2 linked regions of the Haloactinomyces albus genome follow. The protein of the gene in region 1 binds, or shares a complex with, the protein of each later gene. Links are inferred from orthologs where the notes say so. Each region holds a gene or a part of one and is shown on either strand. Other genes may lie near its edges. The genes, in order: JOF55_RS09835 and dnaN.

Region 1 (8,499 bases):
GGGCAGTAACAACAGTGCTGTTCCGACCAGGACGGCGAGGCCGAACCCGAAGACGACCATTCGCGCGGGCTGCCTGCTGTCGGGCAACAGGCGGCGCAACACGCGGAGGGCGTTCCGGAGTGCGGATCGTTCCGATCTCGGAACCGTGCGAGAGGTCACACCGACTTCCCGGTGACGCGGTCAGGGCTGAGCACATGGGTCATCAAACCCTGCACGTTAGCCCATTCGCCCCCGGATCCTCCCGTGCCGCTGTCTGCCTGTCCGTCGCCTGGAGAGCGCGATCCGGCAGCGCCCCTCGCGCGCCGGTGCGTTCGCGTTGCTCTTCGCTGTCCTCCGGGGTGGCGGAACGGTTAACCTGGTGGGAGCTGTGCGGGACGTGTGATCAGTGGAGCCCTGGTGAGCGAAGACGTACGCGCTTCGGACGCGGAGCGGGAGGCGGTGGTCGAGCGTCTCCAGCGAGCGTTGTCCCAGGGGCGACTGAGCGTGGCCGAGTGCGACGAGCGCATCGCGTCCGCTTACGCCAGCACGACGCGGGGCGAGCTGGCGGTACTCACGCGGGATCTTCCGGGGAACCTCTGGTAGCGCCGTTGTCAGGTCTCGGTGCTCGTGGGGCCGTCGTCGGTCCGGTCGCGACCGTTGCGCCACCACGCCGGGGACGGTTCGGCATCGGAATTCGGCTCGGTCGATGCCGAATACCGGGAGGTGGCTTGTCCGGTGGCGTGTTCGAAAAAGCGCAGTACCTCCACCGGGAACGGCATCACCAGAGTGCTGTTCTTCTCCGCGGACACTTCGACCACCGTCTGCAACAGGCGCAACTGCAAGGCTCCCGGTGCCGTTTCCATCGCGTCGGCGGCCTCGGCCAGCTTGTTCGATGCCTGCAACTCACCGTCGGCGTTGATGACTCGAGCACGCCGATCGCGCTCGGCCTCGGCCTGCCGCGACATCGAGCGTTGCATGCCCTCGGGCAGCGAAACCTCCTTGGTCTCGACCCGATCGATGCTGATGCCCCAATCCTCGGTCGGGGTGTCGATGACCCCCCGCAACTCATCGTTGATCTGCTGCCGATCCGTCAGCAGCGTGTCCAGATCGGCCCGGCCGATCACCGAGCGCAAGGACGTCTGCGCGACCTGGGAGGTGGCGTGCAGGTAGTCCGAAACATTGATCACGGCTTTGACCGGATCCTCCACGCGGAAGTACACCACGGCATCCACGCTGATCGAGACGTTGTCCCGGGTGATGGCTCCCTGTGCGGGAACGTCGAGCACGGCGGTCTGGACCGGCACCTTCTTCATCCGGTCCACGAACGGCACGATCACGCGCAGTCCCGGCTGACGCACCGGTGACAGCAGCCGGCCGAAGCGCAGCACCACCCCGCGTTGGTACTGCTGCACAGCGCGCAGTCCCGCACCCACGAGCACGAGCAGGAGCAGGATGACAAGGACGATTGCCGTCCACACAACGCTCACGGCTTACGCTCCTTTCGCGCGGCGGAGCACCACATCGTCCACTCTTGCGCCAAGGTACGCCTCGGTACTGTGGGTTTCCGATTCGTAGCCGCAGGTCACGAGCACATGACGACCCTTCCGGGGAGCCCTGCCCCGCGGGCACAACACCGAGTGTGACCTGTGCTTCCGCTACTCGCATGGGCCACCGCTCGTGTCCGTTGAAGTCGGTGCTGACGCGGATCACCTCGTCGGGCAGCTCGCGAGCGAGGTCGTTCTCACCGATGTGGCGGTAGCAGTCCATCGCGTAGAAGTCGTACTTCGACGGGTCCACGACGAAGTGGTTTTCGACGTTGTCCGGGTAAGGCATTCCTTCGAGCACGAGGCGCCCGTGCTCCAGGGTCTTCAGCATCTCGTCACGGTGGCCCATTCGCGCGAGCGCTTTCGCCTTCTGGGCGATGAGCTGGACGCTGACGCTGTGGTTTCCCGCGGCGGCCTCGGCCGCCATCGGCGGCCGCGAGGCCGCCTCGGTAGTCCCCCGACGTGAGTGCGAACCACGCGCGCATCTCGTGAGCCCATCCGAGGATTCCGGGGCTGCCGACTTCATGGCCCAGTGTCAGGGCGGAGCGTCGAGTGGCTTCTGCGGAACGCTTGTCGCCGAGGTCGTACTCGAGGCAGCCGACGAGCAGCGTCAGCCAGCCTGCCAGTTCCAGCGTTTCCCGCCGCTGGCGGAAGCTGACAGGGCTCACGATGTCGAGCGTGCTCATCCCGGTCGCGGTCACAAGGTCGATCTCGCTGTTGCTTCTGCCAAGAGGTGGAAACAGCGACGCGGTAACTGTGCCGAGCGTGGCCGCGATGTGCGAGGTTCACCACGTCGGCTGACGGCCACGCCACGGACCAACCGAATTCCCGAACGCGAACAGGGCCGGGCGCTGGTGTCGCGCCCGGCCCCGTGACCTGCGGAGGATACGGGATTCGAACCCGTGAAGGGGGATGCCCTTACACGATTTCCAATCGTGCGCCTTAGGCCGCTCGGCCAATCCTCCGCGAACAAGTGTACGGGACGGGTGTCGATCGGCAGCCATGGGGGGCGGGCCGCCTCGGCGGTGAAGCCGCGCGGACCGATTCTCCGGTTGGACGGACCCCCGTCTCGTCGTGTGCCACGGTTCGTTACACTTGAACGTGGACCCCGTGCGGCGTCCAACCTGTGAACTCCCCCAGGGCCGGAAGGCAGCAAGGGTAAGCGGGCTCTGGCGGGTGCACGGGGTCCCCTTTTTATCGGGTTGTACGCGGCCCCGCAGGCTGTCGCCTGCCGTTGTCGAGATGTCCGGCCGACCACGTAAAGTCCCCGGTGTGGCGCTCGCCCTCTACCGCAAGTACCGGCCGGCGACCTTCGGTGAGGTCGTCGGCCAGGAGCACGTCACCGAACCCCTGCGTACCGCGCTGGCGTCCGGCCGCATCAACCACGCCTACCTGTTCTCCGGGCCACGGGGTTGCGGCAAGACCTCCAGCGCGCGAATCCTCGCGAGGTCGCTGAACTGCCTGCACGGACCGACTGCGGAGCCCTGTGGGGAGTGCGATTCGTGCGTCGCTCTCGCCCCCGAGGGGCCGGGCAGTGTCGACGTCATCGAACTCGACGCGGCCAGCCACGGTGGTGTCGACGACACCCGCGAACTCCGCGACCGTGCCGTGTTCGCCCCGGCACAGTCCCGCTACCGGATCTTCGTCATCGACGAGGCCCACATGGTCACCCCGCAGGGCTTCAACGCCCTGCTCAAGATCGTCGAAGAGCCGCCGGAACACCTGGTCTTCATCTTCGCCACCACCGAGCCGGACAAGGTGCTCACCACCATCCGCTCGCGCACGCACCACTACCCGTTTCGGCTGATGCCTCCGGGCACCATGCGCGAGCTGCTCGAACGCATCTGTGGTGAGGAAGGGGTACGGGTCGAATCCACCGTGTACCCGCTGGCGATCCGCGCGGGCGGCGGTTCGGCACGGGACACCCTGAGCGTCTTCGACCAGTTGCTGGCAGGCGCGGGCGACGAGGGCATCACCTACGACCGTGCGGTCGCGCTACTCGGTGTCACCGACGTCGCCCTGATCAACGACATGGTGGACGCTCTCGCAGCGGGCGATGGTGCCGCGGTCTACGGGACGGTGGACCGACTGGTCGAGGCGGGACATGATCCACGCCGCTTCGCCTCCGACCTGCTGGACCGATTGCGGGACCTGGTGCTGTTGAACGCGGTGCCCGACGCGGCGCAGCGCGGGCTCGTCGATGGCGGCGGTGACGACCTCGCCACCATGCAGAGCCAGGGCGACCGACTCGGTGCGGCGACCCTGTCCCGGTTTGCCGAGATCGTGCACACCGGTCTGTCCGAGATGCGCGGTGCCACGGCGCCGCGCCTGCTGCTGGAACTGCTGTGCGCGCGGATGCTGCTTCCCACCGTTTCCGCGGAGGAGACCGCGCTGCTGCAGCGTCTGGAGCGTGTCGAGCGGCGTATGACCATCGCGCCGCCGGAGAGCAGCTCTTCGGGGGAGCACGCGGAAACCGCGGGCCCCGAACCGGGTTCGGCACCGGCGGAGCCCGAGAGCGGACCACCGCGGCGTGTGTTCCAGCGGCCACACGAGCGAGCCGCCCAGCAGCACGCCACCCAGCAGCAAGCCGCCCAGCAGCAGGCGGCCCAGCAGCAGGCGGCCGAGACCGGGGCGTCGGCGTCCGGGCCTGCGACGGGAAAGGACACCCCTGCGGAGAAGCCGCCTGCGGAGAGCACATCTGCGGAGAGCACATCTGCGGAGAACGGGCGGTACGAGTCCGAGGGTGTGCAGTCGGGAAGGCAACAGGGGACCGCCGAACCGGCGCCGTCCGAACAGGACGCCACCGCAGCGCGGCAGCAGCCCACCGAAACCCGCTCGGCTCAGCCGCCCGAGGGACACGCCGAGTCCGGGGCTACCTCCGGCGGGCTCGACGCCGCCGCGGTGCGGCGGGTGTGGACGGAACTGCTGCGTGCCGTCGCCGAACGCCACAAGCCCACGCAGGCTCTGCTGCTCAACGCCACCGTGCAGGACCTGCGTGACGGCACTCTCGTGTTGTCCATGCCGACAACCGGGTTGCTGAAGCAGTTCGCCCAGCAGCACCGGGTCGAGTTCGTGCGCGATGCCATGCGGGCCGTTCTCGGTGGTGAATGGCAGGTCCAGTGCGTGGAGGAGGGGGCCGCCGCTGCGCAGCAAGGCGGGCAGGCTGCCGGTGACCGGGCACAGGCCCGGCCATCGCAGGCAGCGCCTTCGCCGGGCGGGTCCTCGCCGGGCGGATGGACTCGGCAGCAGGAATCCCGAGGCCCGCAGGACTCGTCTGCGCACCGGGCCTCGGCGGAGTGGTCCGGCGAAACGCGCGGAGAGCAGCCTTCGGCGGGGTCACCGGGGCAGGAGAACCGTGCCGCATCGAACGGAGTACGCCCGGAAGCCGGCTCCCCGAGCGAGCACGGCAGCGTCCCCCCGCCTCCGGAACCCTCGGAACCCCCGGATGAGCAACCGCCTCCGGAGCCGCTGCCGCCGGAACCGCCACCGGAGCCGCTGCCTCCGGAGCCGCCGGACGAGGAACCGCCACCGGAGGATGTTCCTCCGCCGCAGGAGTTTGCCCGGCAGCAGGAGGATGCCGTACAGAGCGCGGAGCCGGAGCTCGCAGGCACCGCTTCCCCGGCTCCTGCTTCCCGGGTCGCTGCGTCTCACGGGGAATCCGCTGCGTCGTCTCCCGGGGGAGCAGCGGAGCAGCCGCAGCAGGAAACGCAGGACCCGCAGGAAGCGGCCGTCGAACTCTTCGCCAGCGAACTCGGAGCTCGCAGGATCGAGGACACCTGAGGCAATGGCGCCCGAGGCGATGCCGCGGTGTCCGCGAATCACCGGAGAACGTGGGCATCGACCCGCTGCGTGGGATATCCGATTACGCTGGCGAGGAAGGACCCTGCACCGGTGCGGTGCGTTGCCATCGCCGCAGGGTCGGCGCGGAGACCCGCAGAGACCGCGGAGACCCGGCGAACAGCCGAACCAGCCGTTCAGCGGCCCGACCCAGTGGATTACCGAAGTCCGGAGAGGAGCCATGGTGCAACCGGGCGACCAGCAGCCGAACATGCAAGAGATCATGAAGCAGGCGCAGGAGATGCAGCAGCAGCTCATGACTGCGCAGGAGGAGCTCGCCAAGACCGAGGTGACCGGCAGTGCCGGTGGCGGCCTGGTCACGGCGGTCGTGACGGGCGCGGGCGAGCTGCAGTCCATGTCGATCGACCCGAAGGCCGCCGATCCCACCGATACCGAAACCCTGTCGGACATGGTCGTCGCGGCGGTCCGGGATGCCAACCGAGCCGCGCAGGAGCTGCAGGCCGAGAAGATGGGGCCGGTCACCGGTGCGCTCGGTGGTGGGCAGGGCGGCCCGGACATGGGCGGTCTCGGCCTGCCCGGTCTGTGACGGGCGGGTTCACGTGTACGAAGGGCCTGTTCAGGACCTGATCGACGAGCTCGGTCGCCTACCGGGGGTCGGCCCGAAGAGTGCTCAGCGCATCGCCTTCCACCTGCTGGCTGCCGAGACCGCGGATGTCACCCGGCTGCAGGACGCGCTGCAGAAGGTCAAGGAAGGCGTGGTGTTCTGCGAGGTTTGCGGCAACGTCTCGGAGCAGGAGACGTGCCGGATCTGCCAGGACACCCGCCGTGACCCGAAGTTGGTGTGCGTGGTCGAGGAGCCGAAGGACGTGCTCGCCATCGAGCGCACCCGCGAGTTCCGGGGGCGCTATCACGTGCTCGGGGGTGCGCTGGATCCGCTTTCCGGCGTCGGGCCGGATCAGCTGCGCATTCGTGAGCTGGTGACCAGGATCGGTACGGACGGGATCACCGAGGTGATCATCGCCACGGACCCGAACACCGAAGGGGAGGCGACGGCGACGTACCTGGTGCGGCTGCTGCAGGACTTCCCCGATCTGAGTGTCACGCGACTGGCCTCGGGTCTGCCGATGGGAGGCGATCTCGAGTTCGCCGACGAGTTGACTCTGGGCCGCGCCCTGTCCGGTCGTCGTACGGCCTGATTTCACCGTGGTGAGCGCGTCGTTCTGGCAGTCACAGTGCCGGGATGGCGCGTTCACTCCGGCCGTGATCGCCGATCGGGTAGGGGCGGCACCGCCGAGGTTGGGCGGGGTTCGCCTGGTCGCCGTCGACGGTCCCTCGGGTTCGGGCAAGTCCACCCTTGCCGACGCGCTGGTGGCGGAACTGACCCGTCGCGGATCCGATGTCCGGCTGGTACGCACCGACGACTTCGCGACCTGGGACGAACCGGTGCAGTGGTGGCCGAAGCTCGTCGAGGGGGTACTCGACCCCCTGCGCAGGGGTGAGCGTGGGCGCTATCGGCGTGTGGAGTGGCCGCGAGGGGAACCGGTGCCGGGTGCGATGGTCGATGTCGACGTGCCGCAGGTGCTGGTCGTCGAAGGTGTGTCGGCGGCTCGTGCCTCGATCGCCGACCTGGTTTCGCAGGCGATCTGGGTGGAGTTCGCGGGGCAGCGACAGCGCCTGGAACGGGCCGTTGCTCGAGAGGGGGAGGACGCAAGGCCGCACTTGCGCCGGTGGCAGGAGCTCGAACGGGAGTGGTTCGACTCGGACGACACACGGGCTCGTGCCGATGTTGTCCTCGAGTACGGCCTTTTCGAGCAAAATCTTCGGCTGTAGGCAGTAATACGCGAATTTATCCGGATAAAGCAGCGGCCGATCCGGATGATCATGTAGTGGAATCGTAATCTTGAGGTCTCCACTCGAGCCGCATGACGGGTTACTCTCTGCGTCACTCTGAGATGTGCAACACACCGAGGTGCGTGATGAGAAGAGCCCGTCCGGCGGGGTACCGGTTACCGTATGTACGACGTCGTCTCGCGACCGCCGGAGTGGCGTGCATGCTCACGGCCTCGCTGGCGGCCTGCGTCGCCTCCGAGCGAGACAGCGCAGCAGGTGGGGAAGGCGGCACGCTGATCTTCGGCGCCGCAGGCGCGCCGGCTCTGTTCGACCCGTTCTACGCCTCCGACGGAGAGACCTTCCGGGTCACGCGCCAGATGATGGAGGGCCTGGTCGACTACAAGCCGGGCACCGCCGAGATCCAGCCGGAGCTCGCGACGAACTGGGACTCGTCGGAGGACGGCACGACCTGGACCTTCCAACTGCGCAAAGGCGTGCGGTTCCACGACGGGACCGCGTTCAACGCCGAGGCGGTCTGTGCGAACTTCGAGCGCTGGTACAACCAGACCGGTGCGGGCCGGAACTCGGCCCTGTCGTACTACTGGATCGAGACGTTCGGCGGATTCGCGGGCGACGACAAGCCCTCGCTGTACGAATCCTGCGAAACGACCGGCGAGTTCACCGCCGTGCTCAACCTGACCCGGCCGACCTCGAAGTTCCCGGACGCGCTGGGACTGGACTCGTTCAGCATGCAGTCGCCGACGGCGATGAAGAAGTACCGGGCCAACGACGTCAAGGCGCAGGGCACCAGCTTCGTGTACTCGGAGTACGCCAAGAAGCACCCGACCGGCACCGGCCCGTTCGAGTTCGTCTCCTATGACGAGGGCAACGGCACCATCACCCTCGCCCGCAACGAGGACTACTGGGGCGAGAAGGCGAAACTGAGCCGGTTGATCTTCAAGATCATTCCGGATGAGAACGTGCGCAAGCAGGAGCTGCTCGCCGGAAGCATCGACGGCTACGACTTCCCGAATCCCGCCGACCTGAAGTCCCTGCGCGAGGCGGGTTTCAACGTCCAGATCCGCGATCCCTTCAACATCATGTACCTGGGCATCACCCAGAAGAACAACCCGGCGCTGCAGGATCTGCGGGTACGCAAGGCGCTGGCCTATGCGGTCGACCGGAAGAACCTGGTTCAGGCGAACCTGCCCGAGGGGGCCGAGGTCGCCACCCAGTTCTATCCGGACACCGTCGACGGCTATGCCGAGGACGTGCAGAAGTACCCCTACGATCCACAGAAGGCCAAGCAACTGCTCGCCGAGGCGGGCCGGTCGGACCTGACTCTGGA
Region 2 (8,355 bases), 240 kb from region 1 along the record:
AGGTCCCTCCCCAAATCGCGACTGGTCGCACCGGCCGCCGGGGGCAGAGCTCGCACCACAACCAGTGTGCCAGGAGGAAGCCCGCCGAGGCGTTCACGCATGAGGTGCCGAAGGCGTCGTGCAACCCGGTGGCGCATCACCGCGTTGCCGACGGCCTTGCTCACGACAAAACCCACCCGGGGCGATTCGTCTCGTTCCCGGATGGGTGCCGCTTCGGTGGCCGAGGCTGTGCCGGACCGATGTGCACCGCCGTTTCGGAGCGATGCACCATCCGAACAGCATTCAGTGGCACGTGCCGGAGCAGCCTCGGTTCCACCCGGCTGCGTCAGCACGTGCACCACCAGACGCGATCGCCCGGCTCGGCGACCTCGACGGACCACCAGACTGAAGTCCTGGCTTCGGGTCAGCCGGGCAGCCGCAGGAAGCACGATCGTCAGTGCTCAGGCGGTCAACTGCTTACGACCCCTGCGACGGCGAGCGGCCACGATCGCGCGGCCGGCCCGGGTGCGCATGCGCAGCCGGAACCCGTGGGTCTTGGCCCGCTTACGATTGTTCGGCTGGAAGGTGCGCTTGCCCTTGCTCACGGTCGGATCTCCCGGTTACTACAGGCACACAATGGCCACAGTGGCTCGGTCAGGTGTCCCCGCCGACAGGTTGCGGTCGCGACTCATCACCGTGGCCGGGACAAGCCCGGCAGGAAGAGTACGTGTGCCACGCCGATGCGGCATGACACACAGCGCCTGAACACCATCGGAAACCAAGCGCAACCGCATGCCCGCTTCTGCAGCGGGGGACCATACGAGGGTACGCAGGAGCAATCGGCGATTCCAAACCGGGGTCTCGGAACCACCCCGCACGTCCCGAGGAACCACTCTGCGAAAGCGCTGTCGGCAGGCCGATCATGCTCCTCGAGCGACACCACCTTGAAGGGCACGAGACCCGCTTGTTAACCTGCCCGTCTGCCAAACGCTCGATTCACCGGCTGTCGACTCACCGGCTGTCGACTCGTCAGCCGTCGGCCGTTCCGCCGACGCAGAACAACCACAAGGATCCACCGTAACGGTTCCGACCTCGACTGGTACGGCACTGTGGGCCCCAGGACGTCCCACCACGTTGCCCTGTCGTACCTTCGTGCACAGTTGTGGACAACTCTGTGGATACGTATCTCGACAACGGCCACCCGAAAAGCGGCCACCCGGAGCTGCCTCGACAACCGTGTAGGTCCTGTGATTCGTGCGGGCGCCAGGGCACGCGGGTCACGTGCCGATGAGGGGAGGGGAGTGCAGCGGTGTCCGACCACCAAACCGATCTCGAGCGGGTCTGGGACGAGGTGGTTCACGAGCTGTCCTCGGGCACGCTCTCGCCTCAGCAACGCGCGTGGATGCGAGTGACACGCCCGATCGGACTGCTGGACGGTACCGCTCTGTTGGCCGCTCCGAGCGACTTCGCGAAGGAAGCGATCGAACGTGCGCTCCGGGATCCGATCACCGATGCGCTCTCCCGCAGGCTCGGCCGTTCCGTATCCCTGGCCGTCAAGGTGGACACCACCGTTCCGGCCCCGACCCGGCCGGTCACCCAGCAGCAGGCTCCCGGAGCCGACCCGCAGGTCGAGCAGAACCCGACCGCCGACCGACCGGGTGAGTTCGAATACACCGAAGCTCCCTACGGGACCTCGCCGTATCCCGCGACTTCCTCCCCGAGCGGACGCTACGACAGAGCCCCTGGCATGCGCCCCCCCGACGAGAGGCCATCGGGCGACGGGAGTCCCGATTATCGGGGTGCGGACCCCTGGAACCCGGAGTATCGGACACACGAGCAGCCCCCTGACGACCACCGGCCGGAAACCTACGGCAACACCGCACATACCGGCTCGATCAGCGGTTCACTCCCCACGGCATCGACCGCAGGACAACAGATACCCGGCAGCGGGGAGGAGCCCGACCTCTTCGCAGCCTACTCGCCACAGCACAGCAGCCCGACCGGCTACGATCATCGAGGATCGACCTCGGAGAGCACGGGCCGGGGAAGCACACCCCCGGGGAACTCCGCGAGTACGGCCGACGCAGCCGGTGAGGTCGAACCGGACGACGAGGAGGAAGGCGAGGCGCTCAACACCGCCAACGAGATTTGGCCGACCTTCGGGGGCGGAAACCAACCCGAAACCCAGCAGGGACAGCCGTTCACCGCGCCGAAGCACGCACCGCCGACCTCGCAGACACGTCTCAACGCGAAGTACACCTTCGACACGTTCGTGATCGGTGCCTCCAACCGCTTCGCCCATGCCGCGGCCGTGGCCGGCGCGGAGGCGCCTGCCCGCGCATACAACCCGCTGTTCATCTGGGGAGAGTCCGGGCTGGGCAAAACACACCTGCTGCACGCGGTGGGGCACTACGCGCAACGCCTGTTCCCGGGGATGCGCGTGCGGTACGTCTCCACCGAGGAGTTCACCAACGACTTCATCAACTCGTTGCGCGACGACCGGCAGGTCGCCTTCCAGCGCCGCTACCGCGACGTCGATGTGCTGCTGGTCGACGACATCCAGTTCCTGGAGGGCAAGGAAGGGACTCAGGAGGAGTTCTTCCATACCTTCAACACACTGCACAACTCCAACAAGCAGATCGTGGTGTCCTCCGATCGCCCACCGAAGAGTCTGCACACGCTGGAGGATCGGCTGCGCACCCGCTTCGAGTGGGGCCTGATCACCGACATCCAGCCACCGGAGCTGGAAACCCGGATCGCGATTCTGCGGAAGAAGGCCGCGCAGGACCGGATGGCCGCACCCGCCGAGGTGCTGGAGTTCATCGCGGCGCGGATCGAGCGCAACATCCGCGAGCTGGAGGGTGCCCTGATCCGGGTCACCGCGTTCGCCTCGCTGAATCAGCAGCCCGTGGACGTGCAGCTGGCCGAGATCGTGCTGCGTGATCTCATTCCGGACTCGCATACCCCGGAGATCACCGCGGGCACGATCATGGCGGTCACCGCCGAGTTCTTCGAGGTCACCGTGGACGATCTGTGCGGTCCGGGCAAAACGAAAGCGCTGGCCCAAGCTCGGCAGATCGCCATGTACCTGTGCCGGGAGCTCACCGACTCGTCGCTGCCGAAGATCGGACAGAGCTTCGGCGGCCGGGACCACACGACGGTCATGCACGCGGACAAGAAGATCCGCAATGGGATGGCCGAGCGCCGCCGCGTCTACGACCAGGTCCAGGAACTGACCGCTCGTATCAAGCAGCAGTCCTCGCTGGCCTGAGCGCACCCGCGCATCCTGCGGCTCACACCTTTCCGCTGACCCACCCGCATGCGAGCACCCCGGTGACACAGAAGGATCCGGCCGCATCCGGGTGGCACCTCCGGTCGCACCCGTCGGATCGATCGGATCGCTTCGGACCTCACAGGGTGCACGCATCCGATATGAACCGACACGAAACGGACGCGCAGCAAGCACCAGCACGACGGGAATACGGAGCGTCACGGAACTCCTGAGATCTACCCGATTGTGAATTACCGCATTGTCTGCGGTCGGCAACTCGCCGGTAACCCGAGTTGTCCACAGCAAAACTCGTCCCCAAGGCTGCGCTGCGGTACCCCAAAAATCAACCACAAGCTGTACACAACGAAGCCGGACTTGCCCACAGGAAGGGCATCAGTTGCCCACAAGTTGTCCACAGAGTTGTCCACAACCCGTTCGAGGGATCTTGATCCACCCACAAGACCTGGGGATAACCTGGGGTCAGCCTGGGGATGGACTGTGGATAGATCAGTGGATCTTGGGGATGGTTTTATCCACAAGCCAAGTTGTCCACAGGCAAGCTCAATGATCCACAAGTTACCCACAGTGGGCTCCACAACCATGCACACCTGCGACCAGCGCAAAGTCGACTTATCCCCAGCGTCCACAGCCCCTACTACTACGGCTGTTTTTTCTCTTCTTTTTGGGAAAAAAGAAAAAAGAAGGGGCAGTGGACAAGTGAAGGAACATCCCGCCACGGCCGAACGACACCCCGTACCGAAGCCGGGACCCGGATGACGCGCTCACATCGCAGGCTCTACGGTGGAACTCCCCGTACCCGGTCGGCGGTCTGACGGCCGGGATGCCATCACCGGTGCCGAATCGCACCTACGATGGCCCACAGGCGAGCACGAGCTCTTCGCTCCACCGAAGTACCCCCAGCAAGACGTGTCCAGCAAGCCACCAGCGGCTGGAATCGAAAGGACTCCCATGAAGATCCGCGTGGAACGTGACGGTCTCGCCGACGCCGTCGCCTGGGTCGCACGCAGCGTCCCGTCACGGCCACCGGTTCCGGTCCTGGGTGGGGTGCTACTCGACGCGAGTTCCGAGGACACCCTGACCATCTCGGGATTCGACTACGAAGTCTCCGCCCAGGTCGGGGTCGAAGCCACGATCGAGTCGACCGGGCGCACCCTGGTCTCCGGCAGGCTGCTCGCGGACATCACCAAAGCGTTGCCATCGCGCCCCGTCGAGATCACCGTGGACGGCAACCGGGTCAGCATCACCTGCGGAAGCTCCCGGTTCAGCCTCCCCACGATGCCGGTGGAGGACTACCCGCAACTGCCCGGCATGCCCGAACATGCCGGTTCCGTTGCCGGTGACCTGTTCAGCGAAGCCGTCGCCCAGGTCGCGGTCGCCGCGGGCAAGGACGAGACGCTGCCGATGCTCACCGGCGTCCGGATCGAGATCAACGAGGACCGGTTGACGATGGTGGCCACGGACCGTTTCCGGTTGGCCATGCGCGAGTTCGCCTGGGAACCGAGTGGTGCGGTGACCGATACATCGGTGCTCGTACCGGCCAAGACCCTGGCGGACTCGGCCAAGACCCTGGGGAGCGCGGACAGCAAGGTCGAAATCTCGCTTGCCTCGGGTGACGGCCTGCTCGGCCTGTCCGGCCCCAGCCGCCGCAACACCAGTCGGCTCCTCGATGCGGAGTTCCCGAAATATCGCCAGTTGCTGCCTTCGGAGACCTCGGCGAGCACGATCATCGATGTCAACCCACTGGTGGATGCCATCAAGCGAGTGTCGCTGGTCGCCGAACGAGGCACTCAGGTGCGCCTGGAGTTCTCGGAATCCGGGCTGCGGCTGACGGCAGGGGGCGATGACGAAGGCAGCGCGGAGGAAGAACTGGCCGTCGAGTTCTCGGGCGACCCGCTGACGATCGCCTTCAACCCCGGCTATCTGCTCGACGGGCTCGGGGCGCTGAAGACCGATCGCGCTCAGATGCTGTTCACCACATCCAGCCGTCCCGCACTCCTCAAGCCGGTCGGGCAGGATGGTTCGGTGAGCGAGGGGTACCTCTACCTGCTGATGCCGGTCCGGATGCCCGGCTGAGTTGCCGGCCAGTGGGGCGAACAGCACCCTTCGCCGGTAGCCGCAATCCCCGAACAGTAGCCAAGGAGTTCCGGTGCAACTCGGTCTCATCGGTTTGGGCAAGATGGGTTTCAACATGCGTGCCCGACTGCACGCAGCCGGGCACGAGGTCGTGGGCTACGACCGCAATCCGGAGGTCAGTGATACCCCCTCGATCGCCGACCTGGTGCGGGAGCTACGAGGGCCCCGCGTGGTGTGGCTCATGATTCCGCATGGCGATCCGACCCGCCGGGCCATCGAGGAGCTGAGTGATGAGCTCGATACGGGTGACCTGGTGATCGAGGGTGGAAACTCGCGTTTCACCGACGATCAGACGAACGCCGCCTTGCTCGCGGAAAAAGGCATCAAGTACGTCGACGTCGGGGTTTCCGGAGGTGTGTGGGGCGCGGAGAACGGCTATGGCCTGATGGCCGGAGGCGACTCCGAGGACATCGAACGGGCAATGCCGATCTTCGACGCATTGCGCCCCGACGGCGAACGGGAGAAGGGCTTCGCCCACGCCGGCCCGGTCGGTGCGGGCCACTACGCCAAGATGGTGCACAACGGCATCGAGTACGGCCTGATGCAGGCCTACGCCGAGGGCTTCGAGCTGTTGGCCGCTTCCGACGTCGTCACCGACGTGCCCGCGACGATCAAGGCGTGGACCGAAGGTACCGTCGTACGTTCCTGGCTGCTGGACCTGCTGGTTCGTGCCCTGGAAGAGGATCCGGAGCTCGAGGAGCTGCAGGGCTACGTCAGCGACTCCGGTGAGGGACGCTGGACCATCGAGGAGTCGATCAACAACGCGGTGCCGACTCCGGCGATCACCTCGGCCCTGTTCGCCCGGTTCGCCTCACGTCAAGAGGACTCGCCCGCGATGAAGGCGGTGGCGGCGTTGCGCAATCAGTTCGGTGGCCACTCCGTCCGGTCCAGCGACGACTGATCCGTGTACGTCCGCCACTTACAATTGACCGATTTCCGCTCCTGGCAGCACGCCGACCTCGCGTTCGCACCGGGACCGAGTGTGCTGATCGGAGCGAACGGGCAGGGCAAAACGAATCTCGTCGAAGCACTCGGCTACGTCGCCACGCTCGGTTCGCACCGCGTCGCCACCGATGCGCCCCTGGTGCGCCACGGCGCCCAGCGGGCGGTGGTGCGGGCCACGGTCGTCCACGCGGGGCGGGAGTTGCTGGTGGAGATCGAGATCGCCGCAGGGCGGGCGAACCGGGCCCGGATCAACCGTGGTGCAGCGTCCCGCCCCCGGGACGTACTGGGCATCCTGCGCACCGTTCTGTTCGCACCGGAAGACCTGGTCATGGTGCGGGGGGATCCGAGCGAGCGACGCCGCTTCCTCGACGACCTGTTGGTCTCCCGCACACCGCGCTACGCGGGGGTACGTACCGACTACGAGCGGGTGCTCAAGCAGCGCAACGCACTGCTGAAATCCGCGGGAGCGGCACGCAAGGGCAAGTCGGTTTCGGATGACCTGCGCACTCTGGAGGTATGGGACGGGCATCTGGCCCGCCACGGTGCCGACCTGCTGGCGGGCCGGCTCGACCTGGTCGCGGATCTCGCGCCGCATGTGACCCGGTCGTATGCGAGCGTGGCCGCAACGGGGGCGCCGGACGGACAACAACCGGGAGAGGGGCCCTCCGGGCGTGTCGCTCGGGTGAGTTACCGCAGCAGTTTCGGTGACTCCCTCCCCGAAGGGTTCGGACCGCCCCACGGTACGCGTGCCGGTACCGAGGAAGGCCGCAAGGCGCTGGAATCCGCGCTGCTGTCGGAACTGGAGCAGGTGCGCTCGCAGGAGCTCGAACGCGGCGTTTCCCTCGTGGGGCCGCATCGTGACGATCTCGACCTCGTGCTCGGCGAGGCCCCGGCGAAGGGGTATGCCAGCCACGGCGAATCATGGTCGCTCGCACTGGCGTTGCGGCTGGCTTCTTACCACCTGTTGGCAGCGGATGGCGCGGAACCGGTGCTGGTGCTCGACGACGTCTTCGCCGAGCTCGACAGCAGGCGACGGGCACGACTGGCCGAACTGGTCGCGGGTGCCGAGCAGGTTCTGGTGACGGCGGCCGTGCCCGAGGACGTGCCCGAGGAGCTGTCCGGTGTCCGATTCGATGTGGGCGACGGTGAGGTACAGCGTGTCGAATGAATCCCCGCCGGTTCGTGGCAGGAATCCCCGGCCTCCGTCCCAGCAGGCCCCTCGACACTCGCAGCCACGAACAGTGGCAGGCAGCACATCCGTCCTCCCCGAGGAGGACAACCGCCACACGACTGGGGATAACTCTGTGGATAATGTGGACAACTCGGTCACCGAGAACTCGTCGAAGCCCGCTGGTGAGTCCGCGCCGGACGACTCTTCGCTTCCGCAGGACTCCACACTCCGGGGAGCGGACCTGGCGCGCGCGGCACTGCAGGCCGCTCGGGAGCAAACGAAAGCACGTGGCCGTGGCAGGCCGCGGAAAAAGACGACGAGTACGAAAGCCCGGCGCAGACGCGGCTGGTCCGGAGCCGGAACCGACGACCGCGACCCCCAGCCACTGGGACGCGTCGCCTCCCGGATCGCTGCCGACCACGGCTGGGCGGAACGCCTGGCCGGAGGGCGAATCTTCGGTGGATGGGCGGCTCTGGTGGGCGATGAGATCGCCGAGCACACCAAGCCGGTGGCCCTGCAGGAGGGGGAACTCACCGTGCAGGCCGAATCGACCGCCTGGGCCACGCAGCTCCGGTTGCTGCAGCGCCAGATCCTTCAGCGCATCGCCGATGCCCTTGGCAAAGACGTGGTCCGCCGGATCAAGGTGCAGGGACCTGCAGCGCCGAGCTGGCGCTACGGCCCCCGGCACATCCCCGGCCGTGGCCCCCGCGACACCTACGGCTGAACAAAGAACCCCACGGTGGCCATCGAGCACGCCGCAGACGGTTCGCGACCCCTGAAAACCCATCCTGATCCGTTTTATTGGCTCTGTGAGCAATCCAGGAGGGTCCTTGGC

Evidence for each region.
Region 2: the proteins of JOF55_RS09835 (region 1) and dnaN are in contact, whole or in part, in a cryo-EM structure (PDB 8GIZ), measured with the Escherichia coli proteins. The link is inferred for Haloactinomyces albus from one-to-one orthologs.

Annotation. Positions count from the first base shown.
Region 1 is NZ_JAVDXW010000001.1:2,088,781-2,097,279, reverse strand. Bases 2,417-5,549 are described here. They hold JOF55_RS09835 (DNA polymerase III subunit gamma and tau), read left to right. Parts: upstream 2,417-2,795; coding sequence 2,796-5,303; downstream 5,304-5,549. Other genes in these bases: JOF55_RS09830 (YbaB/EbfC family nucleoid-associated protein), read left to right, coding at 5,542-5,549. Outside these bases: JOF55_RS09865 (TrkH family potassium uptake protein), read right to left, coding at 1-60; JOF55_RS09860 (DUF1707 SHOCT-like domain-containing protein), read left to right, coding at 397-582; JOF55_RS09855 (slipin family protein), read right to left, coding at 591-1,466; JOF55_RS09850 (hypothetical protein), read left to right, coding at 1,901-2,398; more of JOF55_RS09830, read left to right, coding at 5,550-5,907; recombination mediator RecR, read left to right, coding at 5,921-6,517; JOF55_RS09820 (uridine kinase family protein), read left to right, coding at 6,528-7,151; JOF55_RS09815 (ABC transporter substrate-binding protein), read left to right, coding at 7,373-8,499. UniProt on the Escherichia coli protein: Part of the beta sliding clamp loading complex, which hydrolyzes ATP to load the beta clamp onto primed DNA to form the DNA replication pre-initiation complex.
Region 2 is NZ_JAVDXW010000001.1:2,326,763-2,335,117, reverse strand. The notes cover bases 3,293-6,281. They hold dnaN (DNA polymerase III subunit beta), read left to right. Parts: upstream 3,293-4,219; coding sequence 4,220-5,344; downstream 5,345-6,281. Other genes in these bases: gnd (phosphogluconate dehydrogenase (NAD(+)-dependent, decarboxylating)), read left to right, coding at 5,418-6,281. Also shown: rnpA (ribonuclease P protein component), read right to left, coding at 1-428; rpmH (50S ribosomal protein L34), read right to left, coding at 441-584; chromosomal replication initiator protein DnaA, read left to right, coding at 1,289-3,250; more of gnd, read left to right, coding at 6,282-6,305; DNA replication/repair protein RecF, read left to right, coding at 6,309-7,517; JOF55_RS10945 (DciA family protein), read left to right, coding at 7,663-8,244. UniProt on the Escherichia coli protein: Confers DNA tethering and processivity to DNA polymerases and other proteins. Acts as a clamp, forming a ring around DNA (a reaction catalyzed by the clamp-loading complex) which diffuses in an ATP-independent manner freely and bidirectionally along dsDNA.